Linked DNA regions of Nonomuraea sp. NBC_00507. The protein of the gene in region 1 interacts with the protein of each later gene in a pairwise test. Links are inferred from orthologs where the notes say so. Each region holds a gene or a part of one and is shown on either strand. Other genes may lie near its edges. The genes, in order: OHA25_RS46735 and OHA25_RS20845.

The links.
Region 2: the proteins of OHA25_RS46735 (region 1) and OHA25_RS20845 interact in binary tests that used the Escherichia coli proteins (3 or more experiments, as listed by UniProt). The link is inferred for Nonomuraea sp. NBC_00507 from one-to-one orthologs.

What each region holds. Positions count from the first base shown.
Region 1 is NZ_CP107853.1:9,691,882-9,706,923, forward strand. What follows is about bases 7,372-10,317. They hold OHA25_RS46735 (sulfurtransferase TusA family protein), read left to right. Parts: upstream 7,372-8,694; coding sequence 8,695-8,940; downstream 8,941-10,317. Other genes in these bases: ctaC (aa3-type cytochrome oxidase subunit II), read right to left, coding at 7,372-7,405; OHA25_RS46730 (cysteine desulfurase family protein), read left to right, coding at 7,565-8,698; OHA25_RS46740 (carbohydrate kinase family protein), read right to left, coding at 9,031-10,017; erpA (iron-sulfur cluster insertion protein ErpA), read right to left, coding at 10,134-10,317. Also shown: qcrC (cytochrome bc1 complex diheme cytochrome c subunit), read right to left, coding at 1-755; ctaE (aa3-type cytochrome oxidase subunit III), read right to left, coding at 771-1,427; OHA25_RS46700 (hypothetical protein), read left to right, coding at 1,636-2,034; trpD (anthranilate phosphoribosyltransferase), read left to right, coding at 2,041-3,087; OHA25_RS46710 (L,D-transpeptidase), read right to left, coding at 3,159-4,352; OHA25_RS46715 (cytochrome c oxidase subunit 4), read right to left, coding at 4,504-4,917; ctaD (aa3-type cytochrome oxidase subunit I), read right to left, coding at 4,917-6,581; more of ctaC, read right to left, coding at 6,578-7,371; more of erpA, read right to left, coding at 10,318-10,487; quinolinate synthase NadA, read left to right, coding at 10,656-11,813; OHA25_RS46755 (rhomboid family intramembrane serine protease), read left to right, coding at 12,021-12,521; OHA25_RS46760 (alpha/beta fold hydrolase), read right to left, coding at 12,932-13,693; OHA25_RS46765 (winged helix-turn-helix transcriptional regulator), read left to right, coding at 13,787-14,188; OHA25_RS46770 (ATP-binding protein), read left to right, coding at 14,499-15,042. UniProt on the Escherichia coli protein: Sulfur carrier protein involved in sulfur trafficking in the cell. Part of a sulfur-relay system required for 2-thiolation during synthesis of 2-thiouridine of the modified wobble base 5-methylaminomethyl-2-thiouridine (mnm(5)s(2)U) in tRNA.
Region 2 is NZ_CP107853.1:4,182,513-4,197,569, forward strand. Bases 7,283-10,243 are described here. They hold OHA25_RS20845 (cysteine desulfurase family protein), read left to right. Parts: upstream 7,283-8,161; coding sequence 8,162-9,325; downstream 9,326-10,243. Other genes in these bases: OHA25_RS20840 (TetR/AcrR family transcriptional regulator), read right to left, coding at 7,587-8,108; OHA25_RS20850 (DUF695 domain-containing protein), read right to left, coding at 9,318-10,243. Also shown: OHA25_RS20805 (serine/threonine-protein kinase), read left to right, coding at 1-365; OHA25_RS20810 (serine/threonine-protein kinase), read left to right, coding at 355-2,169; OHA25_RS20815 (serine/threonine-protein kinase), read left to right, coding at 2,298-3,503; OHA25_RS20820 (electron transfer flavoprotein subunit beta/FixA family protein), read left to right, coding at 3,742-4,521; OHA25_RS20825 (electron transfer flavoprotein subunit alpha/FixB family protein), read left to right, coding at 4,540-5,493; more of OHA25_RS20850, read right to left, coding at 10,244-10,373; tRNA 2-thiouridine(34) synthase MnmA, read left to right, coding at 10,441-11,502; OHA25_RS20860 (MBL fold metallo-hydrolase), read right to left, coding at 11,601-12,233; OHA25_RS20865 (methionine synthase), read left to right, coding at 12,258-13,250; NAD-dependent DNA ligase LigA, read left to right, coding at 13,353-15,057. UniProt on the Escherichia coli protein: Master enzyme that delivers sulfur to a number of partners involved in Fe-S cluster assembly, tRNA modification or cofactor biosynthesis. Catalyzes the removal of elemental sulfur from cysteine to produce alanine.

The DNA.
Region 1 (15,042 bases):
AGTCCTACAACAAACGCTACGAGACCTTCGGTGACCGGGCCAATACGCCCGAGGCCGAAACCTCCCGGGTCCTTCTGCGAACGCACCTGGGTGATGTAGGCGATCATGTCGCGCTTCTCTTCCGGCGTGATCGTCGTGTCGTTGAACACCGGCATGGCCTGCGGGCCCGTGACCATCGCCTCGTAGATCTGCGTGGGGGACGCCTCATTGAGGTTGGGGGCGTACTTGCCCTGGGTCAGGGCGCCACCGGCGCCGACCCAGTTGTGGCACTGGATGCAGTTGGCGCGGAACAGCTCGCCGCCCCGGCCGGCGTCGCCGAGCTTCGCGTCGACCTGCTCGGCTCCGGGAACCTGCGGGCCGCCGCCGAGCGACTGCACGTAGGCCGCGATCTGGCGGGTCGTCGTCTCGTTGACCCAGGACGCCGGAGGCTTGCGCGGGACCTGAGGGGCGGGCGCGCCCGCGGGCATGCGGCCGGTGCTCATCTGGAAGTCGACGGCCGCGGCGCCGACGCCGATGAGCGTGGGGGCCTTGTCGCTGATCCCCTCGGCGTTCATGCCATGGCAGCTCGAACAATGCTGGACGAACAGGCTCTTGCCCTCGGCCACGTCATCGACCTTGCCTGCCGCGAGTGCCGCGTCGGCAGGCTTACCCGCCTGGACAAAGGCGGCGTATACCATCCCGACCAGCGCCAGCGCCAAAATCAGGACGGCGTATCTCGCGAGGGGATGCCGCCGCCAAGCGGTGATCCTAGTCACTAGAGATCCCGTTCCTTAACGAATGATGTAGATGGTCGCGAAAAGACCGATCCAGACGACGTCGACGAAGTGCCAGTAGTAGGACACGACGATCGCGCTGGTGGCCTGCTCATGCGTGAAGCGCTTCGCGGCGTACGTGCGTCCCAGCATGAACAGGAACGCGATCAGGCCACCGGTCACGTGCAGGCCATGGAAGCCCGTCGTCAGGTAGAACACCGAGGTGTAGGCGTTGGCGGACAGGGTCGCGCCCTCAGACGCCAGCTTGGAGTACTCGAACAGCTGGCCCGCGATGAAGACCGCGCCCATGAGGAAGCTGACGATGTACCAGAAGCGGAGCCTGCTGACCTGCCCCTTCTCTGCGGCCCACACGCCGAGCTGGCACGTCACACTCGACAGCACCAGGATGATCGTGTTGACCGTTGCGAACGGGATGTCCAGGTGAGCGACGCCCTCGGCGGCTTGCGCGCCTGCGGGAAGTAGCGCGGGGCTCCATTCGAGACCCTTGCCCTCGCTCACCGACCGGATGGTGAAGTACATCGCGAACAGCGCCGCGAAGAACATGAGCTCAGAGGACAGCCACACGATCGTCCCGACGCTGACCAGATTGGGTCTGCGGTACGACGGTGCTGTCGTCGTCGAAGTTATTGCGGATGCTGTCGCCACGGGCAGCATTATTGCGGCTCCAGTAGCCGGTCCCGCGCACGACCCCCCGTTAGCAGGTACAAACCGGCCACCAACCTGGGATAATTGCCGCAAAACGCCCCCAACGGGCGGCAACCTGGGTTTGCACCCCGGCACACCGGTACGATCCAGGGTGACCCTACCGCTACGACCGATAGTGAGCGCGACAGTGACGTCATCTGGGAGCACCGACGACACGATGAAGGTTCTCGTTTACAGCGACGACGCCGCCACGAGGGCCGAGGTGATCCAGGCCATCGGCAGACGGCCCGCGGCGGACGTGCCTTTCGTCGAGATCGTGGAGTGCGCCACCGAGCCCAAGGTCCACCAGTGGCTGGGCTCGGGCGAGATCGACGTGGCCGTCCTCGACGGCGAGACGCAGCCCGCGGGCGGCATGGGCGTCTCGCGCCAGGCCAAGGACGAGGTCTATGACTGCCCGCCCATCTGCCTGATCATCGCCCGGCGCGACGACCGGTGGCTGGCCGAGTGGTCCAAGGCCGACGCCGTGGTGTCGCAGCCGCTGGAGCCCATGGTCGTGGCCGACACGGTGGCCGACCTGATGCGCCGCCGTTCCTCCACCCGACTCAACGCTAAGTAGGTGCCCATGGACTCCCGGACGACCTGGCCTGCCCTGCTCTCCGCTCTCCTGGCCGGAGAGCATCTGACATCAGACGAGACGGCCTGGGCGATGCGGGAGATCATGTCCGGCTCCGCGACGCCGTCTCAGATCGCGGGCTTCGTGATCGCCTTGCGCGCCAAGGGTGAGACGGTGTCCGAGGTGGTGGGCCTGGCCCGCACCATGCTCGACCTGGCCACGCCGCTCAGCGTGGAGGGCCGGGTGGTCGACATCGTCGGCACCGGAGGTGACCGCGCCCACACCGTCAACGTCTCGACGATGGCGGCCATCGTCGTCGCCGCGACCGGCGCGCGCGTGGTCAAGCACGGCAACCGCGCCGCCTCCTCCTCGTGCGGCGCCGCCGACGTCCTGGAGCACCTGGGCATCCGCCTCGATCTCACGCCCGAGCAGACGGCGCAGGTGGCGCAGGACGCCGGCATCGCGTTCTGCTTCGCCCCCGTCTACCACCCCGCGCTGCGCTTCGCCGGGCCGACGCGCAAGGAGATCGGCGTACCCACGATCTTCAACTTCCTCGGCCCGCTCACCAATCCGGCCCGCCCGGCGGCCCAGGCCATCGGCGTCTTCGACGCCAGGATGCTGCCCGTGCTCGCGGGCGTCTTCGCCGAGCGCGGGGTGTCCGCCCTGGTGTTCCGCGGTGACGACGGCCTGGACGAGCTGACCATTTCCAGCACCTCGACGGTGTGGGTGGTCAAGGACGGCACCGCCACGCAGACGACGTTCGACCCCGCGGCCCTCGGCATCCCGCGCGCCGACGCGGGCGCCCTGCGCGGCGGCGATGTGGCGTTCAACTCCCAGGCCGTGCACGACCTGCTGCGCGGCAAGACCGGGCCGGTGCGCGACGCGGTGCTGCTCAACGCAGCCGCCGCGCTGGTGGCCTACGACGGCCCCGGCGACGATCTCGACTCCGCCATGACCGAGGGCTATGCCCGCGCGGCGCAGGCCGTGGACTCCGGCGCCGCCGCGGCCCTCCTGGACCGGTGGGTGGAGGTCAGCCGCTCCTTGCGTCCCGCCTGACGGCGGGGCTCCCGGGCACGGAGCTGCCGGGTCCTCAAGGCATCGCCTGAGGCGGTGCCAGTGCCGACCGGCTACGACAGGCTGATCGTGGGGCCCGCCTTGAGCGAGCTCCACTTCAGCCATTGCCGCCAGTTCTCCTGCCAGTGCCCCCACCCGTTCGTGGGCTCCAGCTTCCGCGGCGACCCGGTAATGATGATCGGGTCGCCGATGAGGGTGTTCTTGATGAACCACTTGGCGTTGTCCGGGCTGATGTTCACGCATCCATGGCTGACGTTCGAGTTGCCCTGCGAGCCGACCGACCAGGGCGCGCTGTGCACGTACTCGCCGCTGTTGGAGATGCGCACGGTGTTGTAGACCGTCAGCCGGTAGTAGCCGGCCTGGCCGGGCCCGATCCCGGGGGAGGTCATGACGGTGACGGGCTCGCGCGACATCGCCAGGTGGATGCCCGAGGTCGTGTAGTACTTCCACTGCCCGCCCTGGCCGGCGCTCATCGGCATGGTGCGGACCTTCTTGCCGTCGCGGCGGACCGTGAGCACGTGCTCATCGGTGCTCCCCTTGGTGATCTGCGATCGGCCGATCTTGAAGTTGAGCGTGACGTCGCGCTTGCCGTACATGGCCGGTCCCCCGCGCACCCCCGCCAGCCGCGCCTCCACCCGCACTCGGGTACGGGCGGGCCAGTACTTCTGTGGCCGGAAGTCGACGTGCTGGTCGTCGAACCAGTGCCAGGCGCCCTCCACCGGCTTGGAGCTGCGGACGGTGAGGTTGCGCTCGATGGACACCCGGTCGGTGACCGGCTTGTCGAAGGCGATCATGATGGGCATGCCGACGCCGACCGTCAGCCCGGTGTCGTCCTTGTTCGGGGTGATCGTCTCGATGTCGAACGTCTCTTTGCCCTTGACCGTTGTGAACGTGCTGCTGGTCGTGGTCTGCTTGCCCGCGGCGTCCTCGGTGACGGCGGTGACCGTGTAGGCGGTGCCGGGGCGGGCGGTGCCGATGCTGCGCCAGCGAGTGCCGTCACCGCTCAGCATCCCCTTGAGGGCGGACTTGCCACCGTCCACCCGTACGCTCCTGAGCTTGCCGCTGTTGGCCGCCACGACCACAGGCTGGTCGGTGGACACGTCCTTGGTCTTGTCCTGAGGAGAGAACGACACCGCGGGACCCCGCGCGCCGCCGACCATGGCGATGGGCGCCGGGTCGTTCGCCGAGCACGCGGTCACCAGCACCAAAACCAGAAGACCGGCGGATCCATACGTTACGCGCTCCACGGTGACTCCCTCGCCCAAGATCGAACCGCTTCTGCCTCCTTTATTACCCTGAGTGCTCGAATCACCACATCCGGCCACTGGTAAAGAACCTGAAAAAGCGGGCGTCCTCCCCCAAGGAAGGACACCCGCTCCGGTTTCGCTCAGCTTTCGCTCAGTGCGAGAAGTTGCCCCGGTAGTACTGGAACACGAACCCGATCATGGCCATGAGGATCAGGAAGACCCCGATCAGGAACATCCAGAAGCCGAACACGAACCCGGCGAAGGCGAAGGCCGCCGCCAGGCACACGAATAGCGGCCACCAGCTGCTCGGGCTGAAGAACCCGATCTCACCGGCTCCCTCGCTGATGTCGGCCTGCTTGTTGTCCTCCGGCTGCGGGCCGATGCGCCGCGCGGTGAACATCAGGTAGTAGCCCACCATGAACGCGAACCCGACCGAGATGGCCATGGCCGTGGTGCCGACCGGCTCACCCTGGCCGGTGGCGGCCTTGGTCCAGAACCAGTAGGCGACGTCGACGCCGGCGAAGAACAGGCCGCACGCGAGGAAAAGCCACCCTTGAATCCTCATCAGGCCTCCACCTCCTGGACGGGCTTGGCGGACACGTGCGGATAGTGCAGGTCGAACGCAGGGCGCTCGGACCGGATGCGCGGCAGCGAGGTGAAGTTGTGCCGCGGCGGCGGGCAGGAGGTCGCCCACTCGAGCGAGCCGCCGTAACCCCACGGGTCGTCGACCGTGACCTTGGGCGCGCTGCGCCACGTCTTCCAGACGTTGTAGAAGAACGGCAGCGTGGACAGGCCCAGGACGAATGCGCCCACCGACGACAGCATGTTGAGGTCGGTGAAGCCGTCGGCCGCACTGTAGTCGGCGTAGCGGCGCGGGAAGCCCGCCATGCCGAGCCAGTGCTGCACCAGGAACGTGGTGTGGAAGCCGATGAACAGCAGCCAGAAGTGAACCTTGCCCAGCTTGTCGTCGAGCATCCTGCCGGTGAACTTGGGCCACCAGAAGTAGAACCCGGCGAACATGGCGAACACGACGGTGCCGAAGACCACGTAGTGGAAGTGGGCGACGACGAAGTAGGTGTCGCTGATGTGGAAGTCGAGCGGCGGCGAGGCCAGGATGACACCCGTCAGACCGCCCAGGAGGAAGGTGATGAGGAAGCCGACGGCGAACAACATCGGCGACTCGAAGCTCAGATGCCCTCGCCACATGGTGCCGACCCAGTTGAAGAACTTCACACCTGTCGGTATCGCGATGAGGAACGTCATGAACGAGAAGAACGGCAACAACACCTGCCCGGTCGGGAACATGTGGTGCGCCCAGACCGTGATGGACAGACCGGCGATCGAGATCGTCGCGACCACGAGGCTGATGTAGCCGAAGATCGGCTTGCGGCTGAAGACCGGCAGCACCTCGGTCACGATGCCGAAGAACGGCAGCGCGATGATGTAGACCTCGGGATGGCCGAAGAACCAGAACAGGTGCTGCCAGAGCAGCGCGCCGCCGTTCTCCGGGTCGAAGATGTGGGTGCCGAGCTTGCGGTCGGCCTCCAAGGCCAGCAGCGCGGCGGCCAGCACCGGGAAGGCCATCAGCACGAGCATGCTGGTGAGCAGGATGTTCCAGGTGAAGATCGGCATGCGGAACATGGTCATGCCGGGGGCGCGCATGCAGATGATCGTGGTGATGAAGTTCACCGAGCCGAGGATCGTACCCAGACCGGACAGGGCCAGACCCATGATCCACAGGTCGCCGCCGATGCCGGGCGAGTTGATCGCGTTCGACAGCGGCGTGTAGGCGAACCAGCCGAACGACGCGGCGCCGCCCGGGGTGAAGAAGCCGGACACGGCGATGATGCTGCCGAACAGGTAGAGCCAGTAGCTCACCATGTTGAGGCGCGGGAACGCCACGTCGGGGGCGCCGATCTGCAGCGGCATCAGCTCATTGGCGAAGCCGGCGAACAGCGGCGTCGCGAACATCAGCAGCATGATCGTGCCGTGCATGGTGAACAGCTGGTTGAACTGCTCGTTGCTGGTGAACTGCAGCCCCGGCTGCGCCAGCTCCGCCCGCATGATCAGCGCCATGACGCCGCCGATCAGGAAGAAGATGAACGACGTGATCAGGTAAAGGTGCCCGATGATCTTGTGGTCGGTGGAGGACAGCCACTTGGCGATCACCTGGCCCTTGGTGGTGGGCCGCCCGACCGGCGCGCGAAGTGGTTCTTGAATGGCGGTCACTGGGCACTCCCAGCCTGTGTAGCGATGTACTGGTTCCACTCGGTGTCGTTGACGAGCTTCACCGAGAAGAGCATCTTGCTGTGGTCGACACCGCACAGCTCGGCGCAGCGGCCCGCGTAGACACCCGGCTTGTCAAGTGTCTTGATCTCGAACTTGCGGCCCGGGTTGCCCTCCGGGATGCCGGGGATCACGTCACGCTTGAACAGGAACGCCGGCACCCAGAACGAGTGGATGACGTCGTCCGTCGACAGGTCGAACTCGACCGTCTTGTTCACGGGCAGGACAAGCTGGGGGCCCTGCCTGTAGTCGTTCACCGGCAGGCCGGCGACGGGCTGCAGCGTCTTGCCGCCGACATTCGTGGTGAAGCGCCAGCTCCACTGGAAGGCCTCGACCTTGACCCGCACATCCGGGTTGTTCGACATGCGGGTCAGGTATTCGCTGTCGCGGGCGGTGAAAAAGAAGAACACCGACACCATGACCAGCGGAATCAAGGTGTAAAGCATCTCGATCGGCAGGTTGTAGCGGACCTGCGGCGGGAGATCGGCCTTCGCCTTGCGCTTGCGGTGGAAAATGGCCGCCCACACGATCAGGACGATCACGACGGCGCCCGTGGCGAGTGCGGCGATCCAGGCCCCGTTCCACAGAGTCTGGATCGGGCCACCCTGCTCGGTGATGTGTTCGGGAAGAAGGCCGCGAGACCAGTCGGCCTCGGGGACGTCATTAGCACACGCCGTAGCAGTGGCCAGCAGCAACGCCAAAGCGGCGGCGCGTGGCACCCTGCGCCGGGCCAACGAACGCCGCGTCGTACGGCGAGTCGGACTCACGGATCGCCTACCCCACAGATGAAGCCCAAGAGTCTTCCCTTGGGCGCTCGTATTACTGTTCTGATCAATGCACAACTGACAAGCAGACACATTAGCGTGCAGGTGCCTTGCCCCACCGCGCGACCCCTCGATGGCCCCGCAAGTGGGACGATGAGTCTCGTGGCGTATTTCGACGCGGCTTCGAGCGAGCCGCTCCACCCGCAGGCGCGTGAGGCGCTGCTGGCGGCGATCGACGTCGGCTGGGCCGATCCCGCGAGACTCTATGGCCAGGCCCGCCGTGCGCATCTGCTGCTGGAGCAGGCCCGCACGGAGGTGGCCGAGGCGCTCGGCGCGCGCCCGGACGAGGTGTCGTTCACCTCTTCCGGCACGCAGGCCGTGCATCTCGGCGTGCTCGGCACCCTACACGGCAGGCGCAGGGCCGGGCGCCATCTGGTGACGAGCGCGGTCGAGCACTCCAGCGTGCTGCACGCCGGCGGCGTGCACGAACGCGACGGGGGCACGGTGGAGACGGTGGGAGTGGATCTGACCGGCCGGGTGGACCTCGACGCGTTCGCCGAGGCCGTGGCGCGGCCCGGCACCGCGCTGGCCTGCCTGCAGACGGCCAACCACGAGGTCGGCACCCTGCAGCCGGTGGCGGAGGCGGCCGCGGCGTGCCGGGCGCACGGCGTTCCGCTCCTGGTGGACGCGGCGCAGACGGCCGGCCGGATGCCGATGCCGCCCGGCTGGGCGGTGCTCACCGCCAGCGCACACAAGTGGGGTGGCCCGGCCGGGGTGGGCGTGCTGGTGGTGCGCAAGGGCACCCGGTTCCGCTCGTTCCTGCCGGAGGACGAGCGGGAGCGGCGGCGGGTGCCGGGCTTCGAGAACGTGCCCGGCATCGTGGCCGCGGCGGCCGCCCTGCGCGCGATGAGCGCGGAGGCCGCGCAGGAGCAGGCGCGGATCTCCGAACTCGTCGGAAAGATCAGGGAGACGGTGCCGAAGATCGTCCCGGACGTGGAGGTGATCGGCGACCCCGAGGAGCGGGCGCCGCACATCGTGACCTTCTCGTGCCTCTATGTCGACGGCGAGGCCCTGCTCACCGAGCTGGACAAGGCGGGATTCGCCGTATCGTCCGGAAGTTCGTGCACCGCTAGTACGCTTCGTCCATCGCACGTTCTTGAAGCGATGGGCGTGCTGACGCATGGGAATGTCCGGGTGTCGCTGCCCAGGGGCGTCTCCGCGGCGGAGGTCGACAGGTTCCTCGCCGTGCTGCCCGAGATGGTGCGCCGCATCCGCCAGGACGCAGGAGTCGCATGACCGAGGTTACTCAGCCGGCTTTGACGATCGACGCACTCGGGAAGAAGTGCCCGATCCCGATCATCATGCTCGCCGAGCAGATCAACTACGTCCCGCTGAACGCCGTGGTGGCCGTGCTGGCCGACGATCCGGCGGCCTATACGGACGTGCCGGCGTGGTGCAGGTTGAAGTCGCATCGCCATGTCGGCTCGTACGAGCTGCCGGAGGGCGGCTGGGCCATCCACGTCAGACGCAACTACTGAGGCCCCGCCCCGGCACGTAGGCCGAGGACGGGGCGGTCTGAAGCGCGCCTCTTGGCGCCGACTCAGGCGTGGTGGCAGCTCGGAGTCGGCTCAGGGGTGGTAGCAGCGCACGTGCTCGGCGATCTCCGCGGCCGCCTCGGCGCCATACGCGGCGGTGAACCGCTCGAGGAAGCCCTGCTGCCCGAGCTCGTATTCCTGCCCGCCGACCCGCTCCAGCACGTGCGTGGCGGTGAGGTTGCCGATCTGCCCGCACCGCTCCAGCGGCAGCGCCCAGGCCAGCCCGGACATGAACCCGGCCCGGAAGGCGTCACCGACGCCCGTGGGGTCGGCCTTGCCCAGCTCGGGAGCGGGCGCGACCTGGATGGACGGCTCGCCCTTGCGGTCGATGACGGCGCCCTTGGGCCCCAGCGTGGTGACCCGCACGCCGACCCGGCCCAGGATCTCCTCATCCGACCAGCCGGTCTTCTGCTCGATGAGCCCCTTCTCGTAGTCGTTGGAGAAGAGATAGGCGGCGCCGTCGACGAGCTGGCGGATCTGCTCGTCCTCCATGCGGGCCAGCTGCTGGGAGATGTCGGCGGCGAAGGGGATGCCGCGCTGACGGCACTCGTCGGTGTGCCGCAACATCGCGTCGGGGTCGTTGGGGCTGATGAGCACCAGGTCGAGGCCGCCGACGCGGTCGACGACGGGCTGCAGCTCGATGAGCCGGGCCTCGGCCATGGCGCCGGTGTAGAACGAGGCGATCTGGTTGTGGTGCTCGTCAGTGGTGCACAGGAAACGCGCGGTGTGCTGGGTCTCGGAGATGTGCACGGAGCCGCAGTCCACGCCGTGGCGCTCCAGCCAGGACCGGTAGTCGGCGAAGTCGTTGCCGACGGCTCCCACGAGAATCGGCTTCAGGCCGAGGCAGCCCATGCCGAATGCGATGTTCGCGGCGCACCCGCCGCGACGAATCTGCAGATCGTCGACCAGGAACGAGAGTGACACCCGGTCGAGCTGCTCGGCGATGAGCTGATCGCCGAAGCTTCCTGGGAAGGTCATCAGGTGGTCTGTCGCGATGGAGCCGGTGACGGCGATGCGCACGGGATTCTTCTTCCTCGTTGTCAGCAGGCCAATGAGCCCCACGAGAATACGCGAAGGTCCCGCGCGCACAAAGGCGAACGGGACCTCGCGGCCGACCTTCGACCAGTGGCCGACGACTAGTTGAACGAGTCGCCACAGGCGCAGGAGCCGGTGGCGTTCGGGTTGTCGATGGTGAAGCCCTGCTTCTCGATGGTGTCGACGAAGTCGATGCTGGCGCCCATCAGGTAAGGAGCGCTCATCCGGTCGGTGACCACGCTGACGCCGCCGAAGTCCGTCACCACGTCGCCGTCCATCGAACGATCGTCGAAGAAGAGCTGGTAGCGCAGGCCGGAGCAACCACCCGGCTGCACGGCGACCCGCAGCTGCAGACCCTCTTCACCCTGCTGCTCCAGCAGGCTCTTGACCTTGGCGGCGGCCGCGTCAGTCAGGATCAGACCCTGCGTCGTGGTCTCGCTGCTCTCAACCGTCATCTGCTGACTCCCTAACCCGGCTGTCTGTTTTCGACGTCCTACCAATGACGCTACCAACACCTGGACGATGCCACACATTCCCGGGCCGCCCGCCGACCGTCCAGCCCCGGAATAACCATGGATGCCCGTGTGTCATCATGAGTATCGTCACTTCGACGATAAGGGGGTATGGCCATGGCCACCCAGACTGGGCTGCCGCTCTTCGTTCTCGGCCGGAACGCCGATCCGCACAGCGAGAAGGGGGTCGACTGCCCCGGCGAGCTGCCACCCGCTTCCGACCCCGGCCTGGTGGAACGTGCCCGCAAGGCCAAGGAGGCGCTCGGCGAACGCCTGTTCGTGCTCGGCCACCACTACCAGCGCGACGAGGTCATCCAGTTCGCCGATGTGACGGGCGACTCGTTCAAGCTCGCCCAGCAGGCCGCGGCACGGCCGGAGGCGGAGTACATCGTCTTCTGCGGCGTGCACTTCATGGCCGAGTCGGCCGACATCCTCACCGGCGATGACCAAAAGGTAATACTTCCGGATATGGCGGCCGGGTGCTCGATGGCCGACATGGCCACGTTCGACCAGGTCGAGGAGTGCTGGGAAGCCCTGGAGGACGCCGGCCTGGCCGATCAGGTGATCCCGGTCACATACATGAACTCCAGCGCCGACATCAAGGCCTTCTGCGGCCGCAACGGCGGCGCCGTCTGCACCTCCTCCAACGCCCGCCGGGCCCTGGATTGGGCGTTCGAGCAGGGCCAGAAGGTGCTGTTCCTGCCCGACCAGCACCTGGGCCGCAACACGGCGGTGCTGGACATGGGCATGTCCCTGGACGACTGCGTGGTGTGGAACCCCCACCGCCCGAACGGCGGCCTCACCCAGGAGCAGCTGGAGCGGGCCAGGATGATCCTGTGGCGCGGCCACTGCTCGGTGCACGGCCGCTTCACGGCCGACTCGGTGGACGACGTACGCGCCCGCATCCCCGGCGTGAACGTCCTCGTGCACCCGGAGTGCCGCCACGAGGTCGTGCTCAAGGCCGATTACGTGGGCTCGACGGAATACATCATCAAGAAGCTGGAGGCGGCCCCCGCCGGCTCGAGCTGGGCGATCGGCACCGAACTCAACCTGGTCAAGCGCCTGGCCCAGATGTTCCCCGACAAGAACGTCTCGTTCCTGGACCGGACGGTCTGCTACTGCTCCACGATGAACAGGATCGACCTCCCCCATTTGGTGTGGGCCCTGGAATCGCTGGTTCTGGGTGAGGTCGTGAACCAGATCACGGTGGACGAGGACACGACGCACTGGGCCAGGGTCGCCCTGGACCGCATGCTCGCCCTCCCATAGGCCGATTTATCCCCATATCCCCCGCCCAACCGCATGGACCTCCGCAGGGGACGCGCTACGCGCGACTGGGCTCCGGGCTCCTCTCACGGGGGAGCCCGGCTCCCCCGCCGAGACGTCGACTCCAGGAGATCCGATACGGCGCGGCGACGGACGCCCCTGTGTTTGAGAGCCACTGAAATTCCAGCCACCGGCCGCACGGCCGAGATCATGATCGCCGAAGCCCGCAAGGCGTTCTGGGTGATGGTCGGGTTCCTGGCTGTCATCTGGGTCGTGCAGATCGTCAGCTGGGCATCGGGCTATGCGCTGAGCTATGAGTTCGGCGTACAGGCATGGAACCCCGCGAGCCTGCCCGACATCGTGGCCAGCGGCCTCGGCGCCTGGTTCACTTCTCAGCCGATGAGCGTCGGCGCGGGCGCGAGCGGCGTCGTCTTCGGGTACTTCGGCTACGTACTGGTGCGCGGCGCGTTCGACCGGCATCTCATCGACATCGTGGTCGGCGTGGTCATGGCGCTGTGCTTCGCCTATCAGTTCGCCGGATTGCTGCCCCAGGAGGGCATCGGCTGGCAGGCTCACTTGTTCGGCTTCCTCGGGGGTCTGCTGGGCGGCTGGTTGTTCCGCGACCGCGGCCGCCCCCGGCCCGCAACGGCGTCCCCTGACCCGAACTCTCGGGCCACGCTACTGAAGGAATTGGACGATCTCGGGCTCTGACGGCGCGCGGGACACTAGCTGGTGAAGGCCCTACAGGTTCCCAAACAGCGAGAACATGACGTAGCCAACCGAGCCGACAAGCAGGCACACCGCACCGAGGGCCGCGCCCGCCGCAACTGCGAAGATTCGCACGTCACGAGGTCGCCCTGCCGAGACCGCTCGCCCCACAGCCATGCCAGCGGCAGGAAGAGCCACGGCCGCGATGCCGCCTCCCTTGATCAGCTCCGTGGTTAGCCACTCCAACTTCCAGAGGCTTCACGCCAACAGCCCGTAGCCGGTGAGGACCGCCACACATACGACGCTGAAGCCGAAAGCGGCAAACAGACGGGTGCCCTGATCAGGGAAGGACGTCTTGGCGCAGATGATCGCATGTCATCGCAACTGCTGTCCTGAGGCTAGATAGTGCGTGGTCAGGTGTTGGCGGCCAGGAATGGCAGCACTTGGGGAAGCACGTCCCCGGACTTGTCCCAGCCCTCCTTGTGATCGGCATCGGGCAAGGAGAAGAAGGCCGCAACACCGGTGCGGTCGGCGAAGGTGCGCATCGGGTCGTGCCAGGGATCCGCCGTGCCCGCATACAGCATCATGGGCACGCCGGAGGCGGCGAGCTCGGCGTGCAGGCCAGCCTCGCGGGAGAACGCCTCGTAGTTGGCGCGGAAGGCGCCGAGGTCGCCGGAGCCGATCAGAGCGGCCTGGTAAGGGTCGGTGGCGGCGCCCTGCTTGATCAGGGTATAGGGGTCGGTGTCGGCGGGCAGGGCCAATTGCCGCAGTGTGGGCTCGATGGCCGAGCGGAAGCCGCCGATGGGGTCCCAGGCGCCGGCCACCAGGCAAGTCAGGCGGTCCGGGGCGAGCGCCGCGACCGCGTAACCGGTCATTGCGCCCAGGGAGTAGCCCCAGAACGCGGCACGGTCGGCGCCCACGTCGTCGAGCACGGCCGTCACGTACGCGACACGCCGTTCCAGCGCGTACGCCTCGACCTCGCGCGGCGCGTCGCCGGCGCCCAGTCCCGGAGGGTCGATGGCGATCACCGTGTAGGCGGGCGTCAGGGACGACGTGTAACCGCTATGGGTCCAATGTGCCCCGTCCTGAAACATCCCGGGGTGGAGCACCAGCGGCGGGCCGTCCCCCGAAACCTCGTAGGAGATCTTGAAACCGTTGCTGCGTGCGATGGGCACACATCCTCCAAAGGGCTTGTACGCAGGAACGTTACGACTTGTAACGGGACCCATCGTGGAGCATGATCGGACGGACCGGAAGGAGGCACTTTCTTGTCGCAACGGAACACCGGGGTAACGGACCAGCTCGCGGCCGGGAGCGAGGCGGGCGGTCCCGACGACGAATGTCCCTTGCCCGAGGTGCTGGCCTTGATCGGCGGCAAGTGGAGTGCCCAGGTGCTGGTGGAACTGGGCGACGGCCCGCGCAGGTTCACCCAGCTGGAGCGGGCCATCCCGGGGATCAGCCGCCGCATGCTGACGGTGAGCCTGCGCGACCTGGAACGCAACGGGCTCGTCACGCGCACCGTCTATCCGGACGCGCCGCCACGCGTCGAGTACGCCACCACGCCGTTGATCGAGGACATCCGCGAGCCGTTGGAGGCGCTCACGGCCTGGGCCCGCCGTGCCGCGCCGGTCATCACGGCGGCCCGCCGGGAGTACGACAACCGTCAGTGAGCGGGCCGCACGCCCATCACAGCCGGTCTGTCAGGAACGCGCTCACCGCCGTACGGAAGCCGTCCGGGTCATCGGCCCAGGGCACGTGGCCGGCCTGTGGAAGGACCACACGGGACACGCGGGCCAGCGCCCGCCGTGGTGCACTCGCTCCATCGATCCACTCTCCAGCGTCTGGACTGGTGTCTTCGGCAGTATGTCGGCTCACGATCCCGCAGAATGTCAGTCCAATGGCTCAACTATGTCGGTTTGGAAAGCCGTGAAATGTCGGTGCTCCCTCCGTAGAATGTCGGTTCTACAGATGGGGGAGCTCGTGGAGCTGGTGCCGAGACACATCGTCGATCATGCGGTCGAGTTCCTGGCGGCCTTCAGAGTGGTGATCATCAACGGGCCTCGCCAGTCCGGGAAGACCACACTCCTGCGGCAACTTGAGGCCTGTCGTGGCGGCACGTACCTGACATTGGACGATGGCACGCTACGCGCCGCCGCGCATGCCGATCCGGAGGTGTTCGTAGCCGACGGGCCCAAGCCGATGATGATCGATGAGATCCAACGTGGCGGTGACGACCTTGTGCTCGCGATCAAATCGGCCGTGGACCGCTCGGCGGAACGCGGGCAGTTCGTGCTCGCAGGCTCGACCAGGTTTCTTGCGACTCCGTCGCTGAGCGAATCTCTGGCCGGACGTGCGAGCATCATTGAAGTCTGGCCCTTCGCGCAACAGGAGCTCTCGGGCGGCGGCACATCCTTTCTCGAGAGAGCATTCCAGGAGCCGGAGTCCTTCAGGACGACGACACCGAGTTCGTGCGACAGGGAGGACTACTTCGATCTCATCGCCCGGGGCTTCTACCCCGAAGTCA
Region 2 (15,057 bases), 5.5 Mb from region 1 along the record:
GCATCACGCTCGCCCTGGTGCTCTACGCGCTCATCCTGGGGCTGCCGGTTACACTGTTGCTATCGGTAGTGGCCGGGATGGATTCATACAATGCCCTCGCCTGGGGCGCCGCGGTCGCGCTGTGGACCGTGTGCGCCGGCCCCGGGGTCGAGGGTCCCGGCAAACAAATGCGCAGAACGCTCTCATCGCTCGTACCCTCGAGAACAGCGGCGATGGTGATAGCGGGAATCCTCGCGGCGGGTGCCGCGCTCTCGCTGATCCTCGCTTACGGCACGTTCGGGGACAACGCAAGGGGGGCCGTATGGACTCCGCTGAACGTCGATCCAGTGGTGGAGCTGCTCAAGGACCTGAAGGATGGGGGATGATCCGGGGAAGGCGGCGATGAACACCCAGGCACCAGAGCGGCTCGGCCCTTATCGGCTCGTCAGGAAGATCGGCGAAGGCGGCATGGGTGTCGTCCATCTCGGTCTCGACGGCGAGGGCCGTGAGGTCGCCATCAAGGTGCTCCACCCGCACGTGGCCGCCGACCTCAAGGCGCGCGACCGGCTGACCCGCGAGGTTGAGACCATGCGCCGGGTGCGCAGCCCATTCGTCGCCGAGGTCATCGACGCCGAGCTCGTGGGCGGCCAGCCCTACGTCGTGACCCGCTTCGCCCCCGGCCGCACGCTGGAGGACACCGTCCTGACCGACGGCGCCCTCACGGCGCGCGAGGTCATCAAGCTCGCCCAGGGGCTCTGCCAGGCGCTGGTGGCCATTCACGCGGCCGAGGTGATCCACCGCGACTTCAAGCCGTCCAACGTCATGCTCGTCGACGGCGAGCCGCTGGTCATCGACTTCGGCATCGCCCACCTGGTCAACGCCACGAGGCTGACGCAGACCGGCATGTTCGTCGGCACGCCCGGCTACCTGGCGCCGGAGATCATCCGCGATACGGACATCACCCAGGCGGCCGACGTGCACGCCCTGGCCTCGACGGTGTTCTTCGCCGCGACCGGCGCGCCGCCGTTCGGCACGGGAACGTTCGAGGCGGTCTGCTTCAACATCATGGAAGGGCGGGCGCAGCTCGACAAGGCGCCCGCGTGGCTGCGCCACTGGCTCAGCCGGGCCCTGCAGGTCGACCCTGCGGCCCGGCCCGGCGCTCAGGAGTTGCTGCGGATGGCCAGGGCGCTGGATCCGTCGGTGACCACGTTCAACGAGACGCCCTCCTTCGATGGGCCGACGGGGACCAAGCGCATGGGCAGCGGGACGCGGGTCATGGACTCCTACTCCGACCTGCTGCCTCCGGTCCAATACGCCAAGCCCGCGCCGCCGCCCCCGGCTCCGCCGCGGGAGAAGAAGCGGCGTGAGGAGAAGCCGCCGCCCTACGTGCCCGCGCCCGTCTCCGCCCGGCCGCCGATGGCCGACCAGCGGGTGGCCGGCTACCCGGCGCCGCAGCCGCGCACGGCCCCGCCGCCACCGGCGCCTCGCTACGTTCCGCCGCCTCAATACACTCCGCCGGCCGAGCGGAAGAAATATCTGTTCGGCAGCCAGTTCACCGGGTTGCTGCTGCTGGTCACGCTGGTCGCGCTGACGGTCATGATGCCAGTCATGGTGGGCGCGGTGGCGGTCGTGCTGGCGCTGGTGTTGCGGCTCGGCGAATACCTGTTCGGCGACCTGGTCAAGCGGCGGCAGATCCGCGGAAGCAGCGGGTCCGACCCGCTGCTCGTCGTGGTCGGCACGCCGTGGGCGCTCGTGAAGTCGGCGCTCGTGACAGCCGTGCACGGGCCGCTGGCGCTGCTGTTCGGCGTGTGCGTGTGGGGCGTGCTCTACTGGGCGGGCAGGATGAGCGTCAACGAGGCGGCCGCCTACGGGGCCGGAGCGTTCACCGCCGGCCTGTTCGTGCTGCCCGGCGGCGGTGCGCCGCGTAAGGCCGTGACCCGCTCGCTCACCAGCGTCCTGCGTACGCCCGGTGCGGCGCTGGTCGCGGTCGTGCTGGTGGGCACGGCGGCGCTGTTCGCGGTGATGTTCGCGCTGGGCCAGCAGCCGGTGTGGTCGCCGTGGCAGGCGCCGGAGACGGTCATCGACCAACTGGCCAGCGAGGCCAGGCAGAGCACGATGGGGCTGATCAGCGGACTGATCGGCAGCCTGCTGGACGATCTCGGGCTGGGCTTCCTGACCAACTGGTCCTGAGGCGTCCCGGCAGGGCGCCTGAGTCCGCAGGGTGGGCGTCAGGAGGATGGCGCCTAAGTCTGACGGGCAGGGCGTCAGGAGGATGGCGCCCGAGTGTCCCGGCAAGCCGTCAGGGGGAGAGTAGAGGTATGAGCGAGCGTCTCGGCCCCTATGAGCTCCTTTCCCGGCTCGGGGCAGGCGGGTTCGGCGAGGTGCATCTCGCGCTCGACGCCGAGGGACGCACGGTCGCGGTCAAGGTGCTGCACCCGCACATCGCGGCCGACGGCGCGAGCTCCGGCGCGCTCGCCCGGCTGGCGCGCGAGGTGGAGACCATGCGCAGGGTCGGCGGGCCGCACGTGGCAGAGGTGCTCGACGCCTCGCTGGAGGGCGCCCGACCCTATCTCGTGACCCGTTATGTCCAGGGCCGACCGCTCAGCGCCCTGCCCGCGCCCGTGGACGACCTGCACAGGCTGGCCTCCGGGCTGGCCGACGCGTTGCTGGCCATGCACGAGGCCGGAGTGATCCACCGCGATCTCAAGCCGGCGAACGTGATGATGGCCGAAGGCGATCCCGTCGTCATCGACTTCGGCATCGCCAGCGCGCTCGACTCGCTGTCGGTCACCGCCTCGGGCGCGGTGGTGGGCACGCCCGGCTACCTGGCCCCCGAGGTGCTGGAGGGCAAGCAGGCGGGCATGGAGGCCGACGTGTTCTCGTTCGGGGCGACGCTGGCGTACGCGGCGACCGGGCGGCAGCCGTACGGGCAGGGTCCGGCCTCCGCGGTCGCCTACCGGGTCGTGCACCATCCGCCCGATCTGGAAGGCGTGCCCGAGTGGCTGGCGCCGCTGTTGCGGGTGTGCCTGTCCGTCGATCCGGCCGCGCGGCCGACGGCCGCGGAGATCTGCGCCAAGCTGGGCGTCGCCCACGTGCCTGCTCCGCCGCCCCGCACCTCTCGCGCAGCCGACCACGCGATGACCGTGGAGTGGCGGCCGGGCAAGGAGCGGCATCGGCGGACGGTGGAGGAGTCCAAGGCCCGGCATCGGGAGAAGGTACGCAGGCGCTGGCTGATCGGCTCGGGGCTGTTCGTGTCGTTACTGGCGGCCGCGGCGTGGGAGCCGCTGTCGGAGGTCGCGCTCTTCCTGCTGGCGGCGTACGCGCTGGCCGTGGTGGCGGATGCCGGGGTGGCGCTGTTCTCGCACGGCCCTTACCGGCGCAGTCGCATGATCACGGATATGGTGAGCGTGGCGGGGGTCGTCGGGCTGTGTTTCGGGCTGGCGGCGGTGTTCAGCACGTTCACGCTGGCGCTGTTCGCGGGCACGGCGCTGGTGGTCGGGATCGTGTTCCTGCTGTCGGCATGACGGTCCGGTGGCGGCGCGGGGCCTGGTGGGCGTTAACAGAATTAAGCTCGGTATGGTGGCTGTCGTGTCGTCCGCATCCGCGGCGGTTTGCGCGTAAGCTACCCATGGGTAACATGACCGCGACAAGCCACCCTCTGCCGGGAGCCCGGAGGACACCTGGCAGTCTGGACAGCATTGCATCCGGCGCCCACCGCAGCGACGCGGTGGCGCACGCGAAACGGGAGGTCGGCCACCGGCCATGAACATCGTCGTCTGCGTGAAGCAGGTCCCCGACACGGCGACCGAGCGCAAGCTGCGGTCCGATGACAAGACGCTCGACCGCGACGCCGCCGACGGCGTGGTCAACGAGCTTGACGAGTACGCGGTCGAGGAGGCGCTGAAGCTCAAGGAAGCCCACGGTGGCGAGGTCACCGTGCTCACCATGGGCCCAGGCAAGGCCACCGAGACCATCCGCAAGGCCCTGGCCATGGGCGCCGACAAGGCCGTGCACCTGAGCGACGAGGCTCTGCACGGCTCGGACGCGCTGTCGACCTCGTACGCGATGGCCCAGGTGCTCAAGAAGATCGGCTTCGACCTGGTCGTCCTGGGCTCGGAGTCCACCGACGCACGCACCGGCGTGCTGGCCGCCATGCTGGCCGAGCGCCTCGGTGCGCCACAGCTCACGCTGGCCAACAAGGTCGAGATCGAGGGCTCCTCGATCACCATCCAGCGCCTCACCGACTACGGCTTCGACAAGGTCTCGGCCACGCTGCCGGCCGTCGTCTCCGTGGTGGAGAAGATCAACGAGCCCCGTTACCCCTCGTTCAAGGGCATCATGGCGGCCAAGAAGAAGCCGGTCGAGACGCTCGCCATCGGCGACGCCTCCATCGACGCCGCCCAGGTCGGCCTGGCCGCGGCCTGGTCCGAGGTCGTCGACTTCGCCGCGGCCCCGCCGCGCGCGGCCGGCACGGTCGTCAAGGACGAGGGCGACGGTGGCGAGAAAGCCGCCGACTTCCTGGCGTCGAAGAAGTTCATCTGAGAACGGGGGATTACTGAAATGTCGGAGATTCTCGTTCTCGTCGAGCACGTCGACGGCGAGGTCAAGAAGGTCACGCTGGAGCTGCTCACGCTGGCCCGCTCCCTCGGCACGCCGGCCGCCGTCTGGGCCGGCCCCGGCATCACGCCGGACGCCAAGGCCAGGCTGGCCGAGTACGGCGCCGAGAAGATCTATGTCGCTCCCGCGAGCGACATCGTCGACCACGTCGTCGCGCCCAAGGCCGAGCTACTGGCCCAGCTGGTGGCCGACAAGTCGCCGTCGGCCGTGCTGGTCGCCGCCACGCCCGAGGGCAAGGAGGTCGCCGGCCGCCTCGCGGTCAAGACCGACTCCGGCGTCATCACCGACGCCGTGGGCCTCGGCGAGGGCTTCGTAGCCGACCAGTCGATCTTCGGCGGCGGCATCAACGTGCAGTCGAAGGTCCGCAAGGGCACCCCGATCATCGCCGTACGCCCCAACTCCACGGCCCCCGCGCCCGCCGGGGGCGCCGGAGCGGAGGAGGAGATCTCGGTGGCGCTGTCCGACGCGGCCAAGGCGGCCCGCATCGTGGAGCGCGTCAAGCAGGAGAAGGGCGCCCGCCCCGAGCTGACCGAGGCCGCGATCGTGGTCTCCGGCGGCCGCGGCGTCGGCTCGGCCGAAAACTTCTCCATCATCGAGGAGCTCGCGGACGCGCTCGGCGCGGCCGTCGGCGCTTCGCGCGCCGCGACGGACGCGGGCTGGTATCCGCACCAGTTCCAGGTGGGCCAGACGGGCAAGACGGTGTCGCCGCAGCTCTACATCGCGGCCGGCATTTCCGGGGCGATCCAGCACCGGGCCGGCATGCAGACCGCCAAGACGATCGTCGCCATCAACAAGGACCCTGAGGCGCCGATCTTCGAGCTGGCCGACTACGGAGTGGTGGGCGACCTTCACCAGGTCGTGCCCCAGCTCACGGAGGAAGTCAAGAAGCGCAAGTAGGGTGCGCGGGGGGATAAGCATGGTCTTCGCGCGGTAGCGCTTCGCGCAAGGGAGCTCAGACTGTGACATTGGGGGGCTCAGCCCCCCAAACCCCCGCTCAAAGCCGTTTCGCCGATTCGTCGGCTCGACCGCGTGGCCGAGGGCGTGGGCGGGAGGACTCCACAATCGAGGCCACGGAGGCGTTGCTACGCTTGTAGCGCATCACTCATCCCGGTCTCTCGTCGCCGCCGATGGATTTCCGCTGTCGAAGTCGGTACCGAACTGACCCGTCTCGGTGCGGACGCCACAGGCCTTGCGGACGAACTGCGGGAGACACTCACCGAGACGACGGACGATCTCCCGTGGTAGAGCGCAAACGCGCGGTCGTTCCAGCATCTCGGGGGCGATCGGACCGCCCAGACAGCGGCGGATGTCCGGGCCCAGCCATGTACGTTCCAACGCGGGCTGGTCGGCACGCGTGGTCGCCCTCACGTGCAGGCGCTGCGTTGAGATCCCAGTTGGATCCAGCCACTCCTCCATGATCGAGCCAAGATAGCGCCTCGCCGCGCCGCCCGGCGGGTGAGCGCGGGGCGGCGACGGCGATCCACAGGAAACTCCCAGATCGGGTCGTCAGGCGGCGATCTCGGCCGGTTGCCGGTCCGGGAGCGGGAGCCGGTTGACGGTGGCCGGTTCGGTACGGGGGAGGAGGCGGGCGGCCAGGGCGATCAGCAGGCCCAGGACGACGCCGATGCCGAGTGCGGTACGCAGGCTGGTGGTGTCCGACAGGAAGCCGATCACCACGGGGCCGAGCAGCAGGCCCGTGTACCCCATCGCGCCCGCCTGGGCGATCGCCGGCCCCGGGGTGTCGGTGGCGGTCCCGGCGAGCGACAGCGTGAGCGGCGAGATCGTCGCCACGCCGAGGCCCACGAAGAACATCGCGAACACCGCCACCAGCGCCGCGGGAGCCAGCAGCACCACCGCGAAGAACCCGGCCGTGGCAACCCCGGAGACGGTCAGCATGCCGCGCACGCCGAACCTGGTCCGCAGCCGGTCACCGGTGAGCCTCGCGATCAGCATGCCCGCCTCGAAGACCGGGTAGCCGAGCGCCGCCAGCGCCTCGGGGGCGCCGAGCTCGTTGCGCATGTAGAGGCCGTTCCAGTCGGCGACCGTGCCCTCCACCATGAACGCGAAGAACATGATGGCGCCGAGCAGGTAGACGATCGGCGGCATGCGGCGGCGGCCGCTCGCGGCGGCCTTGGCGGCCGGTGCCTCGGGCAGGTACGTGCGACCGAGCACGATCATGACCGGTAGCGCGGCCAGGCCGATCAGCGCCACGTTGGCGGTGAACGACAGTCCCAGGGCGATCGACAGGCTGCCGAGGGCGCCTGCCGCGATCGCGCCGACGCACCAGCCCGCGTGCATGCCGTTCATCAGCGGACGGCCGTACGCCTGCTCGACGGTGGACCCCTGGGCGTTCATGGCGATGTCGACCATGCCGAACCCCAGGCCGAACAGCGCCACGGCGGCCATGAGCCACGGGAGATCCGGGGCGAAGGCCACGGCCACGAGGCTGAGCGCGGTGAGTGGGCCGCCGACCCGCAGGACCCCCCTGCTGCCCGCGCGGGTCATGATCCTGCGCATGGACTGCATGGTCACCAGGGCGCCCAGACCCCAGACCAGCAGGATGGCGCCGACCGTGGACTCGGACAGGCCGAGTTTGTCGGTCAGCGCCGGGATACGCACGGTCATCGTGCCCACCATCAGGCCGCTAAGGACGAAGGTGAGGACCGCCCCGTAGCGGGCGCTCCTCAGGTTGCGGGTCATTCGGCAACACCTCACAAGATCGTTAATCATTTTGGATATCAGTGGCGTGGGGTGACGCATGTGGCACGCCGCTCGGTTGCAGCGTCGTGCGGGTGGGGCGTCGTGTAGCCAGGCGCCGTGCTGGTCCGCGCCGGCCTCCGCCGCACGCCGTCTCGCCGGCCCGGCGCCGGGTTGGCGGACGGATCGGGGGCGTGGCGATAGGCGTCGGGTCCTCGCGGACGCCGGACCCTCGGCGGGGTCGGCCGAAGTCCCTCGGCGGCGCTAGGTGCGGGTCGTTGGGACGGGCCGGGTCAGGGCGCTTTGGGCGGAGTTTTCAGCAGGGCTCGCAGGCGGCCCTCGAGGGCCTGCAGATCGTCCTCGGTGTTCAGCTCCGGGTCGTGGCTGGCCACGTCCCAGAGCCCCTCACACGCGAGCCGTACGATCTGCGATGCCTGCGGATCCGGCTCCTCGCTCAACCCCTCGCGATGCCATCGGGCCATCGCGTCACGGAGCGGCGCGAGCAGGAAGAGGTTGCCCGACGCCCCCGTGACGACCGCCCATCGTCGCAGCCGGCCCGATCGCACGGCGGCCAGCGTCGCGCCCACGTAGCGCTCGGTGTAGGTCTCATCCGGCTGAGCGGCCATGAGTTCGTCGAAGTCCTCGATCAACCGCTCCACCATGGCCTTGATCAAGGCTTCTTTGGAGCCGTAGTGATAGAGGAGGCCGCCCTTGCTCACACCTGCTCGCTCGGCGACGGCCGCGAGCGTGAGCGCGGCCGAGCCCTGGTCGCAGAGGAGCTCCTCCGCCGCGTCCAAAAGCTCGTCTCGTCTCATGTCTTTACTGTACCGTCCGGACGGTACAGTCGCAAACGAGATACCCTGAGCACGTGACCAGACCGTCGGCCTATCTTGATCATGCAGCGACCACGCCCATGCTGCCCGAGGCGATCGAGGCCATGACGGAGCAACTCAAACGGGTGGGAAATCCTTCCTCGCTGCATGCGGCGGGCCGTCAGGTGCGCAGGGTGGTCGAGGAGTCGCGGGAGACGATCGCCGACGCGCTCGGAGCTCGGCCCAGCGAGGTCGTGTTCACCTCGGGCGGCACTGAAGCGGACAACCTCGCGATCAAGGGGCTCTACTGGGCGCGGCAGCCGCGGCGGCGGGTGCTGCTCAGCTCCGTGGAGCACCATGCCGCGCTCGACCCGGCCCATTGGCTGTCCGGCAGCCAGGGCGCGGAGGTCGAGCTGCTGGACGTCGACGCCTACGGCCGGGTGCACCCCGACACGCTTCGGGAAGCGATCGAGCGCGACCCCGGCGGCGTGGCGATGATCAGCATCATGTGGGCCAACAACGAGGTCGGCACCGTCCAGCCGGTGCGCGTGCTGGCCGCCATCGCCCGCGACCACGGCATCCCGTTCCACACCGACGCGGTCCAGGCGATCGGGCAGCTGCCGGTCTCGTTCGCCGAGTCAGGGGCCGACGCCCTCACGCTGACCGGCCACAAGGTCGGCGGCCCGATGGGGGTCGGCGCGTTGTTGCTGGCCAGAGGGCTGACCCCGGTGTCCGTGCAGCATGGCGGTGGCCAGGAGCGCGACGTGCGCTCCGGCACGCTCGACGCCCCCGCCATCGCCGGGCTCGCGGCCGCCGTCAGCACCGCCGTCAAGCATCAGGAGGCCCTGAGCAGCCGTCTGACGGCGCTGCGCGACGAGCTCATCGAACGCGTCCGCCAGGCCGTGCCCGACGTGCTGCTCAACGGGGATCCGGACAACCGGCTGCCCGGCAACGCCCACTTCTCCTTCCCCGGCTGCGAGGGTGACGCGCTGCTCATGCTGCTGGACGCCAAGGGCGTGGAGTGTTCGACGGGCTCGGCCTGCTCGGCGGGCGTGGCGCAGCCGTCACACGTGCTGCTGGCCATGGGAGCCGACGCGGCCGCGGCTCGGGGCTCGCTCAGGTTCACCCTGGGCCACACCTCGACCCGCGAGGACGTCGACCGGCTGATCGAGGTGCTCCCGGCCGTCGTAGAACGCGCCCGCCGCGCCGGCCTCAGCTGAGGAAGGGGGCCACCGCGGTCCATCCGGCGTCGGTGCCGACGTCCACCCGGGGCTCGCCCTCCTCCCAGCCCACGATGAGCTCCTTGGCGTGGATGGCGGCCTCGCCGGTCGGGTCGGCGTAGACGTGGATGGTGCGCAGCCCTTCGGTGCTCAGGTGCGCGGCGAGCACCGCGTCGTCACGCAGTTTGAGCATGCGGGCGGCCAGCCGCTCCTCGAAGTCGCGCAGCGCGGTCAGCGACGCGCCGATCGGCAGGCCGGCCTCGTCGCGGTGCGCGTACGGCAGCGTGATCGCGATGTGCTGGTCGAACAGCGGATAGTCGACCGGGCGCAGCGGATAGCGGGCCGTGGCGACGAGTGGCGCGCCGCCCGCCGTCTGCCCTTCGAGCAGCACCCACTGCTCCTCGTCGAAACCGGAGGCCACGTCGGCGACCACGGCGGGCAGATGCACGGCGGGCACCGCGTCGATCGGCTCGAACGTGACGGCCGTGATCTCGCCCACCCACCTGGCCACGTCGTCCTCGCCGAGCAGCCAGTCCAGGGCCAGCAGCGCGGTCTCCATCCTGGTGTCCTCGTCGAGCTCGCCGAAGATCGGATGGTAGGCGGCCACGTCGACCCGCGGTGTGTCCCGTGGCGCCCGCAGGCCCAGCATCAGCTTGTCGAGCGCGAACTCGAAGCCGCCCACGTCCAGGGTGAGCTCCAGCGCCTGTGGATTGGCCTGCCGCGATGGGTGGAACTCCCAGAGCAGGTCGGCCTCCGGCGCGCCCTTGGCCCAGCGGTGTGCGAGTGGGCGCAGCTCGGCGTCGCCCGCCGAGGTCACCACCAGGGTGTGCATGGCGTTCCTGCCGGGCGCCACCTCCCAGACCAGGTCGGGATGCAGCGCGGCGACGGCGGAGGCGAGCAGGTCCTCCAGCCCTCCGGTGTCGCCCGCGGCCACGAGCGAGTCGAGCCGCGGCCTGGTCTCCTGCCACCACGTCCAGAACTCGGCGATCCCGTCTCCGCGCGGCTCGTCGTCCTCGTCGTCTGCGTCCTTGCGCCCGAACAGTCGCATGGGCTGAATACTCCCAGATCCCCGTCATGGTCGCGCACTCCCCGCCGGACAGTAGGCTGGAAAGGTCATGGGATTGCGTGTGCTTGCCGCCATGTCGGGCGGCGTCGACTCCGCCGTGGCCGCCGCTCGGATCGCCGAGGCGGGCCACGATGTCACTGGTGTCCACCTTGCCCTGTCCGCCAACCCCCAATCTCACCGCACGGGCGCCCGGGGGTGCTGCACGATCGAGGACTCGCGGGACGCGCGCCGCGCCGCCGACGTGATCGGCATCCCGTTCTACATCTGGGATATGGCCGAGCGTTTCCAGCGTGACGTGGTCGAGGATTTCGTGGCCGAATACGCGGCGGGCCGCACGCCCAACCCGTGCCTGCGCTGCAACGAGAAGATCAAGTTCGCGGCCGTGCTCGACCGGGCGCTGGCCCTGGGCTTCGACGCGGTCGCCACCGGTCATCACGCCAGGCTGATCGACGGGGTCCTGTCCAGGAGCGCTGACGAGGGCAAGGACCAGTCCTACGTGCTGGGCGTGCTCACCCGCGAGCAGCTCGGCCACGCGATCTTCCCGCTGGGTGACTCGACCAAGGCGGAGGTGCGCGCGGAGGCCGCCAGGCGTGGCCTGACCGTCGCCGACAAGCCCGACAGCCACGACATCTGCTTCATCGCCGACGGCGACACACGGGGCTTCCTGTCCAAGCGGCTCGGGTCGGCGGAAGGGCCCATCGTGGACGAGAGCGGCGCGGTGGTCGGCAGCCACCAGGGCGCGCACGGCTACACGATCGGCCAGCGCAAGGGCCTGCACATCGACCGCCCGGCCACGGACGGCAGGCCGCGCTATGTGCTGTCGATCGAGCCGGTGTCCAACACGGTCACGGTCGGGCCGCGTTCGGCGCTGGAGGTCACGTCGATCACCTGCGGCCCGCCGGTCTGGAACGGGCCGTCCGAGGTCTCCGGCGAGCTCGCCGTGCAACTGCGGGCACACGGTGAGGTCTACGGGTGCCGCTTCGAGGAGATCGACGGCGGGTTGCGCATCGAGCTCGACCGCCCGGCCACGGGCGTCGCGGCGGGCCAGGCGGCCGTCCTCTACCGCGGGGACACCGTCGTGGGGTCCGCCACCATCGCGGGCGCCTCGTAGCGCTCGCGTCCGAGGGCGTCGTCCCGGCCTCGTAGCGCTCGTCGCGTCCGAGGTCGTGACGCCGCCGGCCGAACGGTGGACGCCGGCCTGACCTGACGTCAGCCCAGGGTGACCGACTCGCCGATCTGGAGACGGCGGATGTCGGCGCCGAGCTTGTCGGATTCCACCCTCAGCCAGTTGTCCACGAGGCCGAGGCCGTTGTCGTTGAGCAGGCCGTCGTGGGTGGAGTACGCCCGCGCGGGGCGTACCGTCCGCAGATACTCCACCATCTCCGCCATCTTCAGCCACGGCGCGTTGGTGGGCACCAGCAGCGTGGGCACCTCCGCCTCGGGGACGGTGAGCGCGTCACCTGGGTAGAAGACCTCGTCGTCCACCAGGAAGCCGACATTTTGGACGATCGGCCAATCGGGGTGATTCTTTGCATGCCACTCGCCGAACACCTTCACCCCGAAACCGGCCGCCTCGAAGCCGTCGCCGTGCCGGACCACGTTCACCTTGACCGGCACGTCGGACAATTCGCCGGCGACGCCCTCGCACGTCCAGATCTCCACGCCCGGCGGGACGGTCGCGAGCTTGCCAGGATCGACGTGGTCGAAGTGCTGGTGGGTGATCAGGACCGCGTCGGCGCCGTCGAGCACCGGGTCCTCGGTGAACGCCCCCGGGTCGATGACGAGGACCTTGCCGTCCTTTTCCAGGCGTACGCACGCGTGACCGTACTTGGTGAGCTCCATTCGCCAGAGCCTACGCTTGTACCCATGTCTACGTGGGAAGCCACCGGGGTCGGCTCGCATCCTGGAGATGATCATCTTGAAGCGGTCCGGGTCGTGTTCGGTGAGGTGCCGGGGCTGCCGTACCTGCCCGAGCTGCCGGCCAGGGGTGTCGGCGCCGACATGGTCGGCAGGACGGCCGCGCTGCTGATCGAACTGCCCGTCGAGGTGCAGCCGTCCGGGTGGCGGCTGACCGACCGGCCCGGGCGTGATCATCAGCGGGCCGTCGATCATCTGCGGCGGGACCTGGACGCGCTGGAGGAGATCGGGCACGACTACGCCGGGCCGTTGAAGCTCCAGGTCTGCGGGCCGTGGACGCTGGCCGGGACGATCGAGCTCAGGCACGGGGACAAGGTGCTCTCCGACGCCGGGGCCGTACGCGACCTGACCGCCTCGCTCGCCCAGGGAGTCGCGGACCACTGCGCCGAGGTGCGGCGGCGGCTGCCCGGGGTGACGGAGATCGTGCTGCAGCTCGACGAGCCGGGGCTGCCTGGGGTGCTGGCCGGGACCGTGCCGACCGCCTCCGGGTTCGGCCGGCTCGCCGCCGTGGAGGAATGGCGGGTCGAAGAGTCGCTGCGGCTGTTCGACGATCCGGTCGTGCACTGCTGTGCCCGCTCCGTGCCGTTCGACATGCTGCGGCGGGGCGGGGTTCGCGGGGTTTCCGTGGACGCCTCGCTGCTGCGGCGGCGGGACCAGGAGACGCTGGGGGAGCTCGTCGAGGCCGGGGCGATGTTGTTGCTCGGCGTCGTGCCGGGCAGGGACGTGCGGCTGCCGGATGTGGGAGTGATCGCCAAGCCGGCGGTGGAGCTGTGGCGGCGGCTCGGGTTCCCGCCGGACAAGCTGGCCGGGCAGGTCGTGCTGACCCCGGCGTGCGGGCTGGCCGGGGCGTCCCCCGCCTACGCCAAGGCGGCGCTGGCGGCGTGCAGGAAGGCCGCCCAGGTGCTCAAGGAGGATCCTACGGGTGGCAGGCAAGAGGGCTGAGCGCGGATACGCGCTGGGCCCTCTTGGATGCCCGGGCCATTCGCGTTGTCGGTGCTCGGCGGTAGCGTTTGCTCAAGCCGTCGGACGAGAGGAGAGGGTGCCGTGACCAGCGAGTCGAGCGTCGGGGGCGTGCCTGTGGCCGCGCTCAAGCGGCATGCCGAGCTGAGCGAGCTGGTCGAGGACGCCCGCTGGCGTTACTACGTGCTCGACCAGCCCACGGTCAGCGACGCCCAGTTCGACGAGTGGTTCAAGGAGCTGCTCGCGCTGGAGGAGGCCCATCCGTCGCTGCAGACGCCGGACTCGCCGACGCAGAAGGTCGGCGCGCCGGTCGCGGGCGACTTCGCCAAGGTCGAGCACCTGGCCAGGATGGAGAGCCTGGACAACGCCTTCAACGCCGAGGACATGGCGGGATGGGCGACGCGCGCCGAGCGGCTGGCCGAAGGCGACCCCGGGCCTTACCTGTGCGAGCTGAAGATCGACGGACTGGCGATCGCGCTGGTCTACCGGGACGGCAGGCTGGAGCGCGCCGCCACCCGGGGCGACGGGCGCACCGGCGACGACGTCACGGCCAACGTCCGCACGATCAAGGGGATCCCGCACCGGCTCAAGGGTGACGACGTGCCGAGCCTGGTCGAGGTGCGCGGCGAGGTCTACATCCCGGTCGAGGACTTCAAAAAGCTCAACGAGCAGCTCGTGGAGCAGGGCAAGGCGCCGTTCGCCAACCCGCGCAACTCGGCGGCGGGCACGCTGCGGCAGAAGGACCCGCGCATCACGGCCCAGCGGCCGCTGCGGATGCTGGTGCACGGCATCGGCGTCTGGGAGGGCGCGAAGGAGCCGCGGGCGCAGTCGGACGTCTACGACCGGCTGCGCGAGTTCGGGCTGCCGGTGAGCGATCTCTACAAGGTGGTGCCGGACTTCGACGGGGTCAACGGCTACATCGAGCACTACCGCGAGCACCGCCACGATCCCGCATACGAGATCGACGGGGTCGTGGTCAAGATCGACTCCTTCCGCACGCAGCGCGAGCTGGGATCTACCTCGCGGGCGCCGCGGTGGGCGATCGCCTACAAATACCCGCCGGAGGAGGTCAACACCAAGCTGCTCGACATCCAGGTGGGGGTGGGCAGGACCGGGCGGGTCACGCCGTACGCGGTGATGGAGCCGGTCGTCGTGTCCGGCTCGACCGTCGAGCGGGCCACGTTGCACAACGCGGCCATCGTGGTCAAGAAGGGCGTGCTCATCGGCGACACCGTGGTGCTCCGCAAGGCGGGCGACGTCATCCCCGAGATCGTCGGTCCGGTCGCGGCGCTGCGTGACGGGTCCGAGCGCGAGTTCGTCATGCCGACGCACTGCCCGGAGTGCGGGACGCAGCTGGCATACGAGAAGGAGGGCGACGCCGACCTGCGCTGCCCCAACGCCCGCAGCTGCCCTGGGCAGATCCGCGAGCGCATCTACTTCGCGGCGGGGCGCTACGCGCTCGACATCGACGGGCTCGGCTACGTCGCGGCGACCGCCCTCACGCAGCCGCTGCCGCCGCAGGAGCCCGTGGTGCGCACCGAAGCCGACCTGTTCGACCTGAAGATCGAGCAGCTCATCCCGATCAAGTCGGTCGTCCGCGACCAGGACACCGGCCTGCCCAAGATCGACCCCAAGACGGGTGAGCAGAAGATCGTCTCGTTCTTCTCCAACATCAACGGCGAGCCCAGCCAGAACGCTCGGCTGATCCTGTCGGAGCTGGAGGAGGCCAAGCAGGTGCCGCTGTGGCGGGTGCTGGTCGCCTTGTCCATCCGGCACGTCGGGCCGCCCA